Regions from separate parts of the Streptomyces sp. NPDC045956 genome, predicted to be linked through region 1. Evidence: riboswitches for the same ligand, from Rfam matches in the RefSeq annotation. Region 1 holds a riboswitch; each other region holds the start of a gene.
The links. Region 1 has a riboswitch for cyclic di-AMP ahead of AC07FV_RS32960 (M23 family metallopeptidase). Riboswitches for the same ligand answer to the same signal wherever they lie in the genome.

Region 1 (3,858 bases):
GAGACACAACGGCGCGGGGTGGAGCAGCTCGGTAGCTCGCTGGGCTCATAACCCAGAGGTCGCAGGTTCAAATCCTGTCCCCGCTACTGAAACCGAAGGCCGGAATCCCTTGAGGATTCCGGCCTTCGGTGCGTTCAGGTGCGTTGATGTGCGTTCACCCGGTCGGCCCTCACGGCTCGCCGCCCGCCCCCGATCCGGGAAACCTGGACACGGGACGGCAAGCGGCGCGGAGGTTCGGGGCGGCGGGAGACGAGTGGTGCGGCCAGGTCACGTGGACGACGAGGGAGCGTACGCCAGGGCCGGCGGCCGGCTCCCCGGCGACCCCGCGCCCGACCCGGGCCTCGGCACCGAGGCGATGGCGCCGCCCACCCAGGCCGAACGGCCCCCGAGGACCCCGTACGGGCGCCGCCTGGTGCGCCTGCTCCCGGTCCTGCTCATCGTCGTCGCCATCCTGTACGACATCTTCACCCCGAGATACTTCACGGCCGGCCCGCTCTACACGGCCGCGCCGCTGGTCGCCGCCCCCCTCTACTCGCGGCGGGGCACGGCGCTCACCGGTGTCGCCGTGGTCGCCGCCGTCGTCGGGCTGCAACTGAGCAAGGGCGTCGCCCACTACGTCGACTCCCTCACGGAGCTGATCACCATCGCGACGGTGGCCGCCCTCGCGGTCTTCGTCAACGCCTTCGTCCGCCGCACCGGTGAGCGCCTCGTCAGCGTCCGCGAGATCGCCGAGGCAGCCCAGCGCGCCGTGCTGCCCGAGCCCGCCGAACGGATCGGCGGCTTCGAGATCGCCGCCTGCTACGAGGCCGCGCAGGCCGACGCCTTCATCGGCGGGGACCTGTACGCGGTGCAGGACAGCGCGCGCGGCGTCCGGCTCATCGTCGGGGACGTGCGCGGCAAGGGCATGGGCGCGGTGGCCGCCGTCGCCGTCGTGATCGGCGCCTTCCGGGAGGCCGCCGAGCAGGAGGCCACGCTGGAGGCGGTGGCCCAGCGCCTGGAGCGGGCGCTGGCCCGCGAGGGCACCCGGCGCAACGGACTGGACGCCTTCGAGGGGTTCACCACCGCCGTCCTCGCCGAACTCCCGCACGGCGACGGGGTCGTGCGGATCGTGAACCGAGGCCACCCGCCCCCGCTGCTGCTGTACGCCGACGGCACCCTGCGCCCGCTCCCCGCCCGGGAGTCGGCGCTGCCCCTCGGGATGGGCGAGCTGGGCGTGTGGCCCGACCGGGCCCAGGAGGACGCCTTCCCGGGCGGAGCCACCCTGCTGCTGCACACCGACGGACTGTCCGAAGCCCGGGACGCGCGGGGCGAGTTCTACGACCCGTACGAACGGCTCGCCGGCTGCGTCTTCCGGCACCCGGGGAAACTGCTCGCCGCCCTCGCCGAGGACGTGCGCCGGCACTCCGGGGGCGGGATGGCGGACGACATGGCACTCCTCGCCGTACGCCGTCCCGCGCGCGAGGACCTTGATCATTGTCACGAACGGTGATCTGGTGAGCGCCCTGCGCATAACGACTGACACTCCGTCAGAAACTTGTGGCGTGAAGGGGAATACTGAGGGGCGGTCAAGTCGCCCGGATTTCACCGATCCTGAGGCGTACGTCCCGCCCGGATTCGTTAATGATCAAGAGGAACAGCTTGGAATCTCGGCCCCGCGTCTATTAACGTTCGATAACGCAGCGCGGTCGTCCCAGCCGTCACAGAAGGCGGCTCCGTGCGCACGCGCCGAATCCCGCGAGGGAACCGGGGAACCACCACCTTGGGGTGAATCGCTCGTACGACGCCGTGGAGACACGGCGGATATACGCGCGTAGGAGACCTTCCTGCTCCGAACCCGTCAGCTAACCCGGTAGGCGGAAGGAAGGAAAGGAGTACGCCCACGTGGCGTCCAACCGGCCTGCCCCCGAGGCCCCGTTCGTGCCCAGCGCGCGCGACACCGACACCTTCGGCTACGACGGCTACCGCACCGAAGAGGGCCCCTGGGAGGAGTGGAATCCCACCGCGGACTCCATCCGCCCCGTGCGCGGCCGGCACCGCGTCGCCAAGCAGCGCGGCGGACTCGCCCGCAGCTCCACCGTCCTCGGCGTCGGTGTCATAGCCGCGGTCGGCGCGGGCGGCATGGCCAGCGCGCAGACCGGCAAGCCGCCGGTGTCCATCTCCATGCCCGACCTGCCCAACGTCGGCTCGCTCATCTCGGACGACGAGGAGCCGGAGCCGCAGGGTTCCGCCGCCCCGCTCAGCGGCATCGGCGTGGCCGCGACCGCCGACACCGCGGAGGGTGCCTCCGACGCCGGCGAGACGCTGCGGGCCCGGATCATGGCGCAGGCCGAGCAGCAGCAGGCCCAGGTCGAGACCAAGGCCGCCGCCGAGGCCGCTGCCGCCGCCGAGAAGAAGGCCGCGGAAGCCGCCGCCAAGGCGGAGAAGGAGGCCGAGGCCAAGGCCGCCGCCGCCAAGAAGAAGGCGGAGGAGGAGGCCGCGAAGAAGGCCGAGGCCGAGCGGCTCGCGAAGCTGGCCAAGCAGTACACCCTGCCGACCTCCTCGTACACGATCTCCTCCAGCTTCGGCCAGGCCGGCGCGTACTGGTCCTCCGGCTACCACACCGGCCTCGACTTCGCCGCGCCCACCGGCACGCTGCTCAAGGCGGTGCACAGCGGCACCATCACGTCCGCCGGCTACGAGGGCTCCTACGGCTACAAGACCGTGCTGACCCTCGACGACGGCACCGAGATCTGGTACGCCCACCAGTCGTCCATCAGCGTCAGCGTCGGCCAGAAGGTCACCACCGGTGACGTCATCGGCCGCGTCGGCGCCACCGGCAACGTGACCGGGGCCCACCTCCACATGGAGGTCCACACCAGCGACGGCGGCGGGATCGACCCGATGGCCTGGTTGCAGAGCAAGGGCCTCACCCCCTGACCGAATCCGTGCACGGCCCCGCCGGTCCCCGGCGGCCCTGACGGCGACCCCCCGACGCCAGGGCTGCCGGTTTGCGGGATTTTTGCCCCGCTCCCGGAATCACCGGCTCCGTCGTGGCCGTTGACGCAGAACATGACTTCTCTGCGCAAGCTCGGCTCCTCGGACCTCGAGGTCTTCCCCCTCGCCCTCGGTGGCAACGTCTTCGGCTGGACCGCCGACCAGGACACCTCCTTCGCCGTCCTGGACGCCTACACGGCCGCGGGCGGCAACTTCGTCGACACCGCCGACTCGTACTCCGCGTGGGTCGACGGCAACAGCGGCGGGGAGTCCGAGACCATCGTCGGCAAGTGGCTCGCCTCCCGCGGCAACCGCGGTGACGTCGTCCTCGCCACCAAGGTCAGCCAGCACCCCGAGTACCCGGGCCTGTCCGCCGCGAACATCAAGGCGGCGGCCGACGCCTCGCTGCGCCGCCTGGGCACCGACCACATCGACCTGTACTACACCCACTTCGACAAGCCCGAGGTGCCGGTGGAGGAGATCGTCGGGGCGCTCGACGAGCTGGTACGTGCGGGCAAGGTCCGGCACATCGCCGCCTCCAACATCTCCGCCGAGCGGCTCGCGGCCTCCCTGGAGTTCTCCGACCGCGAGGGCCTCGCCCGGTACGTGGCGCTCCAGCCCCACTACAACCTCGTCTCGCGGGACACCTACGAGGGCGGGCTGCGCGACCTCGCGGAGCGGTCCGGCCTGGCCGCCGTGCCGTACTACTCCCTCGCCTCCGGATTCCTCACCGGCAAGTACCGGGCCGGGGCGGCCGTCGACAGCCCCCGGGCGGGCGGCGCGGCGAAGCACCTGGAGACCGAGCGGGGCCGGCGGGTCCTGGCGGCCCTGGACGAGATCGCCGAAGCCCACGACGCTCCCGTCGCCACGGTCGCCCTGGCCTGG
Region 2 (3,858 bases), on a different contig from region 1:
CTGAAGGGCAGCATCACATGGCTGAGCGCCGCGTCAACGTCGGCTGGGCCGAGGGTCTCCACGCCCGCCCCGCCTCCATCTTCGTCCGAGCCGCCACGGCCACCGGCGTCCCGGTCACGATCGCCAAGGCCGACGGCTCCCCCGTCAACGCGGCCTCCATGCTGGCCGTCCTCGGCCTCGGCGCCCAGGGCGGCGAGGAGATCGTGCTCGCCTCCGACGCCGAGGGCGCGGACGCCGCCCTGGAGCGGCTGGCGAAGCTGGTCTCCGAGGGTCTCGAAGAGCTTCCCGAGACCGTCTGACCGACGGCAGCACCACCGAGAAAGGCCCGCCCGGAATTCCGGGCGGGCCTTTTCTCTGCACCACTCCTGGCGGGGGTATTCGCTTTTCGCGGGCAGCGGAAATCACCCCCTCGAATTCCCCTGTCTTTGTATACGGCGCTCATGTTAATAACGCAGACCCGACATGTTTACGGCACGTTGCGGGTTCCTCACACGGTCCGCCGCCTGGCCTCCGGCGGCGAAGCGCAGGCGGTGCGCCGGCGCCGACCGTTCGGCGTGCAGCGCCATGAGCGCCCGGGCGCGCTCGCCGTCGCCCCGGGCCACCGCGTCGACGATCGCGCCGTGCTCCGCCCAGCACTCCACCGGGTCGGCCGCGGCCTCCACGGCGTACAGCCAGGCGATCTTGTGGCGCAGCTGGGTCAGCAACGCCGTCAGGGAGGGGCTGCCGGCGGCCTGGGCGAGGGTCTCGTGGAACCAGCCGTCCAGCGAGCGCAGATCGTCGCTGCTCCCCTGCCTGGCACGCTCCTGGCCGAGCCGCACCAGGCCGCGCAGGACCTTGAGATGCGCCTCGGTGCGGCGCCGGGCGGCCCGGGACGCGCCGAGGGGTTCGAGGAGCGTGCGCGTCTCCAGCAGGTCGGCCGCCTCCCGCTCGGTCGGCTCCGCGACGCACGCGCCCGCGTGCCGCCGGGTGACCACGAACCCCTCCGCCTCCAGCGTGCGCAGTGCCTCCCGGACGGGGACCCGGGAGACGCCGTAGCGACGGGCCAGGAGTTCCTCGGTGAGGCGGCTGCCGCGCCCGTGGACACCGGAGACGATGTCGTCCCGGATCGCCGTGCACACCGAGTGCGCCGGAATGCGCATGCCCGACCTCCGCCTTCATCCCCGGGAAACGTCGACGATTGACGCGTGTTCAGCGACTCTAGGCCAATGCGGCGGGAATTCCGACGGCGATGTGGATTTCATGGACACTTTTTGGACAACGGCCACACCGGGAACACTCCGGAAATGCGAAAGCCCCGACTCGGGGAGCCGGGGCTTTCGCGTACCGTTCGTCCGTCGTCGGACGTTCACGTCGTCGTCGGACGTTCCCGACGTCCTCAGACGTTCAGGTCGTCGTCAGACGTTCACGCCGTCCTCAGACGTTAACGCCGTGGGAGCGGAGGTAGGCGACGGGGTCCATGTCCGAGCCGTACTCGGGGCTCGTACGGGCCTCGAAGTGCAGGTGCGGTCCGGTGACGTTGCCGGTGGCGCCGGACAGGCCGATCTGCTGTCCCGCGTCGACCGACTGGCCCACCGAGACACCGATGGACGACAGGTGGCCGTACTGCGTGTACGTGCCGTCGTGCATCTTGAGCACGACCTGGTTGCCGTACGCCCCGCCCCAGCCGGCCTCGACGACGGTGCCGACGCCGACCGCGTGCACGGAGGTGCCGGTGGAGGCGTGGAAGTCGATGCCGGTGTGGCTGCCGGAGGACCACAGGGAGCTGCCGGCCTGGTAGGCGGTGGAGACGTAGGAGGCGGTGATCGGCGTGACGAAGGTGTTGAGACGCTTGCGCTCCGCCTCCCGCGCGGCGCGCTCCTTGGCCTCGCGCGCCTCCTGGGCGGCCTGGGCGGCCCGCTCGCGCGCGGCCTCCTGCGCCGCCTCACGGGCGGCGGCGTCCAGGGCGGCCTGCTTCTGCGCGGCGGCCTGGGCGTCGATCTCGTCGGCCAGGGAGTCGCCGATGCTGATGACCGGGGTGAGCCCGCTCTGCTCGACCTGGGGCTCGGCGGCGAGCGCCGGAGCCGCGAGGGTGCCTACGACGCCGGTGGTGGCGAGGGCCGCGACACCCGCCGCGCGGGCGGTGGTGCGGTGCATCCGGCCGGGACGGCGGTGCTTGCCGGCGGCGCGCGTGAACGCCATGTAGTGGCTGGTCCTTTCCTTCCCTCTCGCCTACCGGGTTAGCTGACGGGTTCGGAGGTGGAAGGTCTCCTACGGACCCCCTCGCGGCACGCGCGGGCGTCCGATTCACCCCAGGGACTACGGTGGGTCCCCGGCTCCCCTGGCTCGCGCCGTACGGGGACTCGGCGATGACTGTCCGGTGCCGCGGGTGCGGCGCACTGCCTGACGAACAGCCCGGAAGACGCTAAACGCGGTTGTCTTCAATCCTCAAACGCAACCGGCTTTTTGTAGCGCATGCCACAGCGCAGACAGGCAGCCTCTCCCTCAATTCGGACAAACGGCGGCCCTGGTGACACTCCGGTCACCAGGGCCCCACGCGCGTACCGCTACTCGGCCGCCACCACGGTGACTTCACCGATGCCGAGCGCCTCGACCGGCTCCTTGATCTGTGCCGCGTCGCCGACGAGGACCGTCACCAGACGGTCCACCGGGAAGGCGTTCACGACCGCCGCCGTGGCCTCCACGGTGCCCGTGGCGGCGAGTTGGCGGTAGAGCGTCGCCTGGTAGTCGTCGGGCAGGTGCTGCTCGACCTGGTCGGCCAGCGTGCTCGCGACGGCGGCCGCCGTCTCGTACTTCAGCGGCGCCACGCCCACCAGGTTCTGCACGGCGACGTCACGCTCGGCGTCGGTGAGCCCGCCCTCGGCGAGCTTGCGCAGCACCGTCCACAGGTCCTCCAGGGCCGGACCGGTGTTGGGGGTGTCGACGGAGCCGCTGATGGCCAGCATGGCGGCGCCGGTCCCGTCGGGCGCGGAGCGCAGGACCTGCCCGAAAGCCCGGACTCCGTAGGTGTAGCCCTTCTCCTCGCGCAGGACGCGGTCCAGGCGCGAGGTGAGGGTGCCGCCGAGGCAGTACGTGCCGAGCACCTGCGCGGGCCACACGCGGTCGTGCCGGTCGGAGCCGGTGCGGCCGATGAGCAGCTGCGTCTGGACGGCGCCGGGGCGGTCCACGATGACGACCCGGCCCCGGTCGTCGGCGGTCACCGGCGGCACCGGACGGGGCTCAGCGGCGGAACCGGTCCACGCGCCCAGCGTCTCCACGAGCAGCGCGTCGAGGTCCACGCCGGTGAGGTCTCCGACGACCACGGCGGTGGCCGTGGCGGGCCGGACGTGCTTCTCGTAGAAGGCGCGTACGGCGGCGGAGTCGATGCTCGCGACGGTCTCCTCGGTGCCCTGGCGGGGGCGCGACATGCGCGTCCCGGCCGGGAACAGCTCCTTGGAGAGCTCCTTGGCGGCCCGGCGGGCTGGGTTGGCCAGCTCGTGCGGGATCTCGTCGAGGCGGTTGCGGACCAGCCGTTCGACCTCGCCGTCCGCGAACGCGGGCGCCCTCAGGGCGTCGGCGACCAGGCCGAGGGCCTTGGCGAGGCGCGAGACGGGCACCTCCAGGCTCAGCCGGACGCCGGGGTGGTCGGCGTGCGCGTCGAGGGTGGCCCCGCAGCGCTCCAGCTCGGCGGCGAAGTCCTCGGCGGAGTGCTTGTCGGTGCCCTCCGAGAAGGCCCGCGCCATGATGGTGGCGACGCCGTCGAGACCGGTGGGCTCGGCGTCCAGGGGCGCGTCGAGCAGGACCTCCACGGCGACGACCTGCTGGCCGGGACGGTGGCAGCGCAGCACGGTCAGGCCGTTGTCGAGGCTGCCGCGCTCCGGT
Region 3 (3,858 bases), on a different contig from region 1:
GTGCGCGCCGCCGTCCCGCTCCCGACCGGCCCTCACGGGCGGCCGCACCGGCACCGGCACGTGCGACGGCGCCGGCCCGGCCGGCGCGGCTCAGCCGGCCCGGTGCACCACGGCCTCGCACAGCTCCACCAGGGCGGTCTTCGCGTCGCACTCCTTGAGCGGGGCCAGCGCCGCCCGGGCCTCCTCGGCGTACCGGACGGTGTCCCGGCGCGCCTGCTCCAGCGCGGGGTGGGCGCGCAGCAGGCGCAGCGCCTCCGCGTGCCGGGCGTCGTCGCTCAGGTCGGAGTCCAGCAGCTCGCACAGGGCGACGTCCTCGGCCAGCCCCAGCCGGGCCGCCCGCTCGCGCAGCCGCAGCACCGGGAGGGTCGGGATGCCCTCCCGCAGGTCGGTGCCGGGCGTCTTGCCCGACTCGTGGGAGTCGGAGGCGATGTCCAGGACGTCGTCCGCGAGCTGGAAGGCGACCCCGAGGCGCTCGCCGTACTGGGTGAGCACGTCCACGACCGTCTCGTCGGCGCCGGACATCATCGCGCCGAACCGGCAGGAGACGGCCACCAGCGATCCCGTCTTGCCGCCCAGCACGTCCAGGTAGTGGTCGACCGGGTCCCGGCCGTCCTGCGGGCCCGCCGTCTCCAGGATCTGGCCGGTCACCAGCCGCTCGAAGGCCAGGGCCTGCACGCGGACCGCCTCGGGGCCGAGGTCGGCGAGGATCTGGGAGGCGCGGGCGAACAGGAAGTCACCGGTGAGGACCGCGACCGAGTTGTCCCAGCGGGTGTTCGCGCTGGGCACACCGCGCCGTACGGCGGCCTCGTCCATCACGTCGTCGTGGTACAGCGTGGCGAGGTGGGTCAGCTCCACGACGACCGCCGAGGGCACGATGCCGGGGGCGTAGGGGTCGCCGAACTGGGACGCGAGCATCACCAGCAACGGGCGGAACCGTTTGCCTCCCGCTCGCACCAGGTGCTGGGCGGCCTCCGTGATGAAGGGCACCTCGCTCTTGGTTGCCTCGAGCAACCCTTCCTCGACAGCAACCAATCCGGCCTGGACATCGGCTTCCAGAGCCTGGTCCCGCACGCTCAGCCCGAACGGCCCGACGACGGTCACGAGGGGTCTCCTGTCTGCTGGTGTCTACTGGCGATTACCTGGTTTGTCGATAGGTCGCTGCCACCACTCAAGTCAGCGTATCCGGTCACGTTTCGATCACCGCTAGCGCCCACCGTTACAGGCCGGTCGGTATCGGATCAGGCGCGGCAAGTTTTTGATCAGGCGATATGAGCAGATATTGATCGACATCGCTGGAGGGACGCGGCCCGGAACACGAGCAGGCCGGGAGCCGCCACGGAAGATCCCATCACCCCTCCCAACGGCCCGCACTCCGAGAACGTCACCCACTCGGCACACCCCCTCCCGTGCCGAACGGATGCCCCCACAGTGCACGGGAACACCGGACGGGGCGGGACGCGGAGGGCGGCCCCCACGAGGGGAGCGCGCGACGGCCGGCGCCGTCGGGGCGGCGGCCGGCCGATGAGCCGTCCCGCACCGCGCCCCCCACCCACGGCCGGTTGGCGCCCAGTTGGGACTAATGCCCGATTTGCCGTTCTTGTTGAGCCCCGTGAGTTGGCTCACTCCGTCCCCCCTGTGAGCAACCGCGTCGCCGACTGTGCCCTCCCTTTGCCCCGCAAGCCAGTTGAGGCTTGGCAGACGCAAAGGATCAAGCACCCCAAACACCCCAGATCAAGGTCAACAGGCGCGTTGGGTGATTCCTGCACTTGTTCCGGACATGTGCTCTCGCATACGTTCCCGGCCTGTCGGGCGGACGCCGAATCCTGCCACCGCCCGGACACACAGTCATCCACCAACAAACTCGCAGGCAGGAGCGGGGGACCCAGGTAAGTCGCCGCACCGGTCACCACCGGAGCGGCTCGGGGTGAAGCCGTACCCGTCAGGGCGCGGCCGGGCACCTCCCCGCCCGAACCCGACAGCTCACCTCGCAGGCGTATGGAGAGGGACTCAAGCATGTCTGCCAACGGTCAGAACCGTCACGCCCGGACCGCCCGCATCGCCCGCAAGCTCGCCGTCGCCGGTACCGGCGCCGCCGTGCTCGCCCTGCCGCTCATCGGCGCCACCGGCGCGTCCGCGGCCACCCCGGCCGCCGCCCCGGCCGCCGCCACCACCGCGACCACGTACCCGAACACGCTCGACGGCTGGATCCGCGAGTCGCTCGACGTCATGGCGCAGCACGGCATCCCCGGCTCCTACGAGGGCATCCACCGCAACATCATGCGGGAGTCCTCCGGCAACCCGCTCGCCATCAACAACTGGGACATTAACGCCATCAACGGCACCCCGTCCAAGGGCCTGCTCCAGGTGATCGACCCGACCTTTCAGGCGTACCACGTGCCCGGCACCTCCTGGGACCCGTACGACCCGGTCGCCAACATCACCGCCGCCTGCAACTACGCGGCCGACCGGTACGGCTCGATGGACAACGTCTTCGGCGCGTACTGAGCCGTACTGAGGGGTGCCCCCGCGGCGGCGGCCTAGGAGGTACCGAAGATCCGCTCGAGGACGACGGCCACGCCGTCGTCCTCGTTCGTGAGGGTGACCTCGTCCGCCACCGCCCTGAGTTCGGGATGGGCGTCGGCCATGGCGACACCGCGGGCGGCCCAGTGGAACATCGGGATGTCGTTGGGCATGTCGCCGAAGGCGATCGTCCGCCGCCGGCTCTGCCCGAGGCGCTCGGCGGCCAGCGCCAGGCCGGTCGCCTTGGTGATGCCGCACGGCTGGAGCTCCACCGTCCCGGGCCCGGACATCGTGACCGTGGCGAGGGAGCCGACCACCGCGCGCGCCGTCGCCGCCAACGCGTCGTCGCCGAGGTCGGGATGGCGCAGCAGGACCTTGCTGATCGGCGCCTCCCACAGTTCGTCCCGCCGCTCGACCCGCACCGCGGGCAGCGTCGGGTGGGGCATCAGGTACCCCGGCTCGATGAGCGTGAGGCCGTCGACGCCGTCCTGGTCGACGGCCGCGTGCACCTGGCCGACCTCGGCCTCGATCTTGCCGAGCGCGGTCTCGGCCAGCTCCCGGTCCAGGGTGACCGACCACAGCATCCGGTGCGCTCCGGCGTCGTACACCTGCGCGCCCTGTCCGCACACCGCGAGCCCCGTGCAGCCGAGACGGTCGAGCAGGGACCGGACCCGGGGGGCCGGCCGCCCGGTCACCACCAGGTGCCGCGCACCCGCCTCGGCCACCCGTGCCAGCGCGGCCAGCGACCGGTCGGAGACGGTGTCGTCGCCGCGGAGCAGCGTGCCGTCTAGGTCGGTGGCGACGAGTGAATACGCGGTGCGGTCCATGATCAGAGAATACGGACACCGGACCTGTCCGACTCACCCGCGATCGCATCCGAACGAGGACGCGCGAGTACGGCACGAGTGCGCACGAGTAGGGCGCAAGTACGCGCGAGGACGCACGTTCGTGTCCGGAACCTGGCACATCTCCCCTAAGGCCGGTTCAAGGCCTGTGCACCGATTGGCAACAAGATGGCCCGCCGCCTACCGGCCGGGCCCCCCGGGGGGTACCTTCCTTTTGTCCAGGGGGACTTGATCGGGGGGTCGGGTTGAACGGCGGACGTGTGCGCGTGCTCAGGCCACAGGAGCTGGGCGAGGGGGAACGGGAGCACTGGCGGGAGCTGCGCGCCAAGTCGGCGGCGCCCCGCAATCCCTTCATGGAGCCGGAGTTCACCGACGTCGTGGGCCGGGTACGGCCGCGGGCGCGGGTCGCCGTGGTGTACGAGGGCGGCGAGGCGGCCGGTTTCCTGCCGCACGAGCGCGGTGCGCTGGGCCAGGGCCGGGCGATCGGGCTCGG
Region 4 (3,858 bases), on a different contig from region 1:
GGTGCTCTACCACTTCTCCACCAAGGAGAGGCTGGTCGCCGCCGCGTTCACCCACGCCGCCGAGGACGATCTCGCTCATCTGCGCAGGCTGCTGGGCCGCCGCACGTCGGCGCTGCGCCGGCTGCGGGCGGCCGTGCGGTGGTACGCCCCCACCGGGCAGGCCAAGGGCTGGCGGCTGTGGATCGAGGGCTGGGCGGTGGCGCTGCGCGAGCCCGCGCTGCGGAGCGTCACGCTGGAACTCGACCGCCAGTGGAAGGCGGCGATCGCCGCGGTCATCGCCGAGGGTGTGGCCGCCGGCGAGTTCCACTGCTCCGCGCCCGACGCCGCAGCGCTGCGCCTGACCGCGCTGCTGGACGGACTGGCGGTGCAGCTGACCTCCTACGGGGGCGCGGTGTCGCGGGCCCGGGCCCAGGAGTGGATGGACGAGGCCCTCGCCCGGGAACTGGGTCTGGAGCGGGCGGCCTTGACGACACCCCGGCGCCGGCCCGGCCCGTCCCCCGCCGACGCGACCGTCGGCCCCGTGGCCCGCCCCCGCCGGAAGCCATAGACCCCGCCCGGACCCGGGCCGGGGCCCACGGACCCCGTAGCCCGGGACCACCGGACGCCGGACGCCGTTCCTCCGCCGTCAGGCCACCGCCGCGATCCGGCCCCTGATGTCCTCCGCCGAGAGCGTCCCCTTGGCGATCACGTGGTCGCCCGAGGACTCGCCGCGCAGCCGGCGGCCGATCCACGGGACCAGGAACTCGCGGGCCCAGTGGACGTCGTCCCGGCGGACGTTCAGGGCGCCGCGCGGCGGCAGCGGCGGCCAGGGCTGGTCGGGGTCGGCCGGGACGGGCAGGCCGAGGACCTGGCCCGCGCGCAGCGCCACGCGCGTGTGTCCCTCCGGCGACAGGTGCAGCCGGTCGGCGTCCCACGCCCTGCGGTCCTGCACGGTCCGGAGCGACCACAGGTCGAGCACGGGACAGCCGTACCGGTCGGCGATGGCCCGGACGTGCCCGTTGTACGTGGCGATCTTGCCGCGCAGGCGCCTGAGGACGGGCACCTCGCGGGTGTCGAAGCCGGTCGTCACCAGCACGGTGCCGGCCGCGGCCGTCAGCGCGGCCACCGCCCGCTCGAACCGCTCGGCCACCTCGTCGGGGTCGGTGCCGGGCCGGATGATGTCGTTGCCGCCCGCACAGAACGAGACCAGGTCGGGGGCGAGTTCGACGGCCCGCGGCACCTGCTCGGCCACGATCCGGTCGAGCAGCCTGCCGCGTACGGCGAGGTTCGTGTACGTGAAGTCGCCCTCGGGGCGCCGGTCCGCGAGCAGGACCGCGAACCGGTCGGCCCAGCCGACGAACGACCCGTCGGGGCCCCGGTCTCCGACGCCCTCGGTGAAGCTGTCCCCCAGCGCCACGTACGACCCGATCACTGTTTCGTTGTCACTCTTCGAATCGTCTGCCACGTCGGCCCATGATTCACCTTCGAATGTGACCTACGCGACCGTAGGAAAGGGTTGACGGGCGGTGAGAAAGACCACGCCTAAAGTGTTCGCCAATTCAGGAATACGCCCGGTCCGGAAAACACAGAACACCGAAGGCCGGACCCGGCGATCGGGGTCCGGCCTTCGGTGGCGCGGGAGGGCGCGTCAGTTCCTCGTCAGAGGGAGACGCCGTGGGAGCGCAGGTACGCGACCGGGTCCACGTCCGAGCCGTAGTCCGGGGAGGTGCGGATCTCGAAGTGCAGGTGCGGGCCGGTCACGTTGCCGGTGGCACCCGAGAGGCCGACCTGCTGACCCGCCGTCACGGACTGGCCCGCGGAGACGGAGAGGGAGGACAGGTGGGCGTACTGGGCGTAGTGGCCGTCGGCGAGCTGGATGACGACCTGGTTGCCGTACGCGCCGCCCCAGCCCGCGGAGACGACGGTGCCCGCACCGACGGCCTTGAGGGAGGTGCCGGTCGGGACGACGAAGTCCGTGCCGGTGTGGTAGCCGCTGGACCACATGCTGCCGGTCTGGTGGTACGGGGTGCCCAGGGTGCCGCTCGGGACGGGCGAGACGAAGCCGCTGCCGGCGGACTGGGGGCTCGTGTTCGAGGAGTCGGCGGAGTCGGCGGAGCTGTTCGCGGCATCCGAGGTCTTCTCGGCCGGCTCGGCCTTCGCGGGGGCCGGCTTCTCGGCCGCGGCGGGCTTCTCGGTGGCCGGCTTCTCCGACGGGGCGGAGGAGGACGGGGCGGAGGACTGGGCGGCCCGGCCGTCGACGGCGAGCTTCAGACCCGGGTGGATCAGCGACGGGTCCGAACCGACGGCCTCGCGGTTGTCCGCGTAGAGCTGCTTCCAGCCGCCGTCGACGTCCTGCTCGTCGGCGATCTTCGAGAGGTAGTCACCGCTCTTCACGGTGTACGTCCGCGCGTCGCCGTTCTTCTCCGCGCCGGCGGCCTTCTTCGCCGAAGCGGTGACCGACTGCACGGACTGCACGGGCTTCTCGGAAGCGGACTGCGCGGGAGCGGCGTGGGCCCCGGCGGCGCCCATCAGCGGGAGCGCGAGCGCGGCGCCACCGGTTCCGGCGACGGCGATGGCGCGGGTCAGGCGCATGGCCCTGGTACGGCGGTGCTTACCCTTCGCGGGCATGGCGAATTCCTCTCCGGCGCCTGCGAGGTGAGCTGTCGGGTGCGAGCTGGAGATGCCCGGCCGCGTCGGGACGCGGCTTTACCCCAAGCCGTTCCGGGAACCGGAACAGGCAGTCATACCTGTGGGTCCCCCGCTCCTGCCGTGTACGGGTGGTCGATGAGTGCGGGCTCCGGTCGGCGGCAGGATTAGGCGTCCGTCCGGATCGGTGGTGAACGTAAGCGACCGGGACGCGCAGCGACAAGCGCCGGGTTGCGCCGACCGGTGTTCCAAATGATCCTTTATGGGAATCGCCGGTCACCCTCCGTCGAAGCGCGACAGGTCGACGCGGGTAAAGGTCCTTGAAAACCGGCCGCATTACGTGGACATGACGAGCAACGCACCGTCACGGGTATGACGCTGCTCACGCGCCGCCCCTCCAGCCCCTTTTATTTCCGCACCAGTTGGAACCAACACACCAATACGGACAGAAGGCCCAGGTAGTCCACTGTCGGACGTCTCGGCCACCGATGGCGCGGGCCCGTGCCGTATCTTCGAGTGGAGCCCGGCGGCGAGCAGCGCCGACGGGGCGGAGTGGGAGGAGCCCTCGTGACGCAGCAGGTCCCGTCGACCGAACCCGAGCTGGCCGGTGTGCGCAACTTCCGTGACGTGGGCGGCCTGCCGACCGTGGACGGACGGCGGGTGCGACAGGGAGTGCTGTTCCGCAGCGGTCACCTGGCACACGCCACCGGAGGGGACGCCGCGTTCCTGGCCTCGCTGGGCCTGCACACGATCTTCGACTTCCGCAACGCGGCCGACCAGAAGCTCGAAGGGCCGGACATCGAGCTGCCGGGCGTGCGCAATGTCAACCTGCCGCTGAGCGACCCGGCCGACGGCGCCGAGTTCTGGAAGATGGTCCGCGACGGCGACCTGGACCAGCTCCGCGAGATCCTGGCCGGCGACAAGGGCGCCGAGCGGATGATCGGCTCCTACCGCCTGATCATCAAGGAGCGCACGGCGGAGCACTCACGGGTGCTGCACGCGCTCGCCGAGGACAGCGTCCCGGCCCTGATGCACTGCGCGGCCGGCAAGGACCGCGCGGGCCTGTCGATCGCGATCACCCTCCTCGCCCTGGGCGTCGAGCGGGACGCCATCGTCGAGGACTACCTGAAGTCGAACGCCACGCACCGCCGCTACAAGGTGCGGCGCAGCAGCTCCGCCGCCTCCGCCTACTCCCCCGAGGTCATGGAGCTGCTCAGCCCCCTGTTCGACGCG

Region 2: another riboswitch for cyclic di-AMP. It lies ahead of AC07FV_RS23865 (M23 family metallopeptidase); the one in region 1 lies ahead of AC07FV_RS32960 (M23 family metallopeptidase).
Region 3: another riboswitch for cyclic di-AMP. It lies ahead of AC07FV_RS32615 (transglycosylase SLT domain-containing protein); the one in region 1 lies ahead of AC07FV_RS32960 (M23 family metallopeptidase).
Region 4: another riboswitch for cyclic di-AMP. It lies ahead of AC07FV_RS05770 (M23 family metallopeptidase); the one in region 1 lies ahead of AC07FV_RS32960 (M23 family metallopeptidase).

What each region holds. Positions count from the first base shown of each region.
Region 1 is NZ_JBWKKZ010000017.1:17,456-21,313, reverse strand. Features, by position in the region: tRNA gene AC07FV_RS32970 (tRNA-Met) at 13-86, shown strand; gene AC07FV_RS32965 (PP2C family protein-serine/threonine phosphatase) at 272-1,489, shown strand; cyclic di-AMP (ydaO/yuaA leader) riboswitch at 1,714-1,871, shown strand; gene AC07FV_RS32960 (M23 family metallopeptidase) at 1,882-2,916, shown strand; gene AC07FV_RS32955 (aldo/keto reductase) at 3,049-3,858, shown strand, end outside.
Region 2 is NZ_JBWKKZ010000009.1:112,728-116,585, reverse strand. Features, by position in the region: gene AC07FV_RS23875 (HPr family phosphocarrier protein) at 18-299, shown strand; gene AC07FV_RS23870 (GntR family transcriptional regulator) at 444-1,139, opposite strand; gene AC07FV_RS23865 (M23 family metallopeptidase) at 1,414-2,178, opposite strand; cyclic di-AMP (ydaO/yuaA leader) riboswitch at 2,191-2,355, opposite strand; gene AC07FV_RS23860 (M16 family metallopeptidase) at 2,544-3,858, opposite strand, start outside.
Region 3 is NZ_JBWKKZ010000016.1:72,643-76,500, reverse strand. Features, by position in the region: gene AC07FV_RS32620 (polyprenyl synthetase family protein) at 91-1,101, opposite strand; cyclic di-AMP (ydaO/yuaA leader) riboswitch at 1,841-2,008, shown strand; gene AC07FV_RS32615 (transglycosylase SLT domain-containing protein) at 2,014-2,505, shown strand; gene AC07FV_RS32610 (HAD family hydrolase) at 2,538-3,347, opposite strand; gene AC07FV_RS32605 (GNAT family N-acetyltransferase) at 3,632-3,858, shown strand, end outside.
Region 4 is NZ_JBWKKZ010000002.1:4,918-8,775, reverse strand. Features, by position in the region: gene AC07FV_RS05780 (TetR/AcrR family transcriptional regulator) at 1-547, shown strand, start outside; gene AC07FV_RS05775 (SGNH/GDSL hydrolase family protein) at 626-1,411, opposite strand; gene AC07FV_RS05770 (M23 family metallopeptidase) at 1,639-2,607, opposite strand; cyclic di-AMP (ydaO/yuaA leader) riboswitch at 2,610-2,769, opposite strand; gene AC07FV_RS05765 (tyrosine-protein phosphatase) at 3,193-3,858, shown strand, end outside.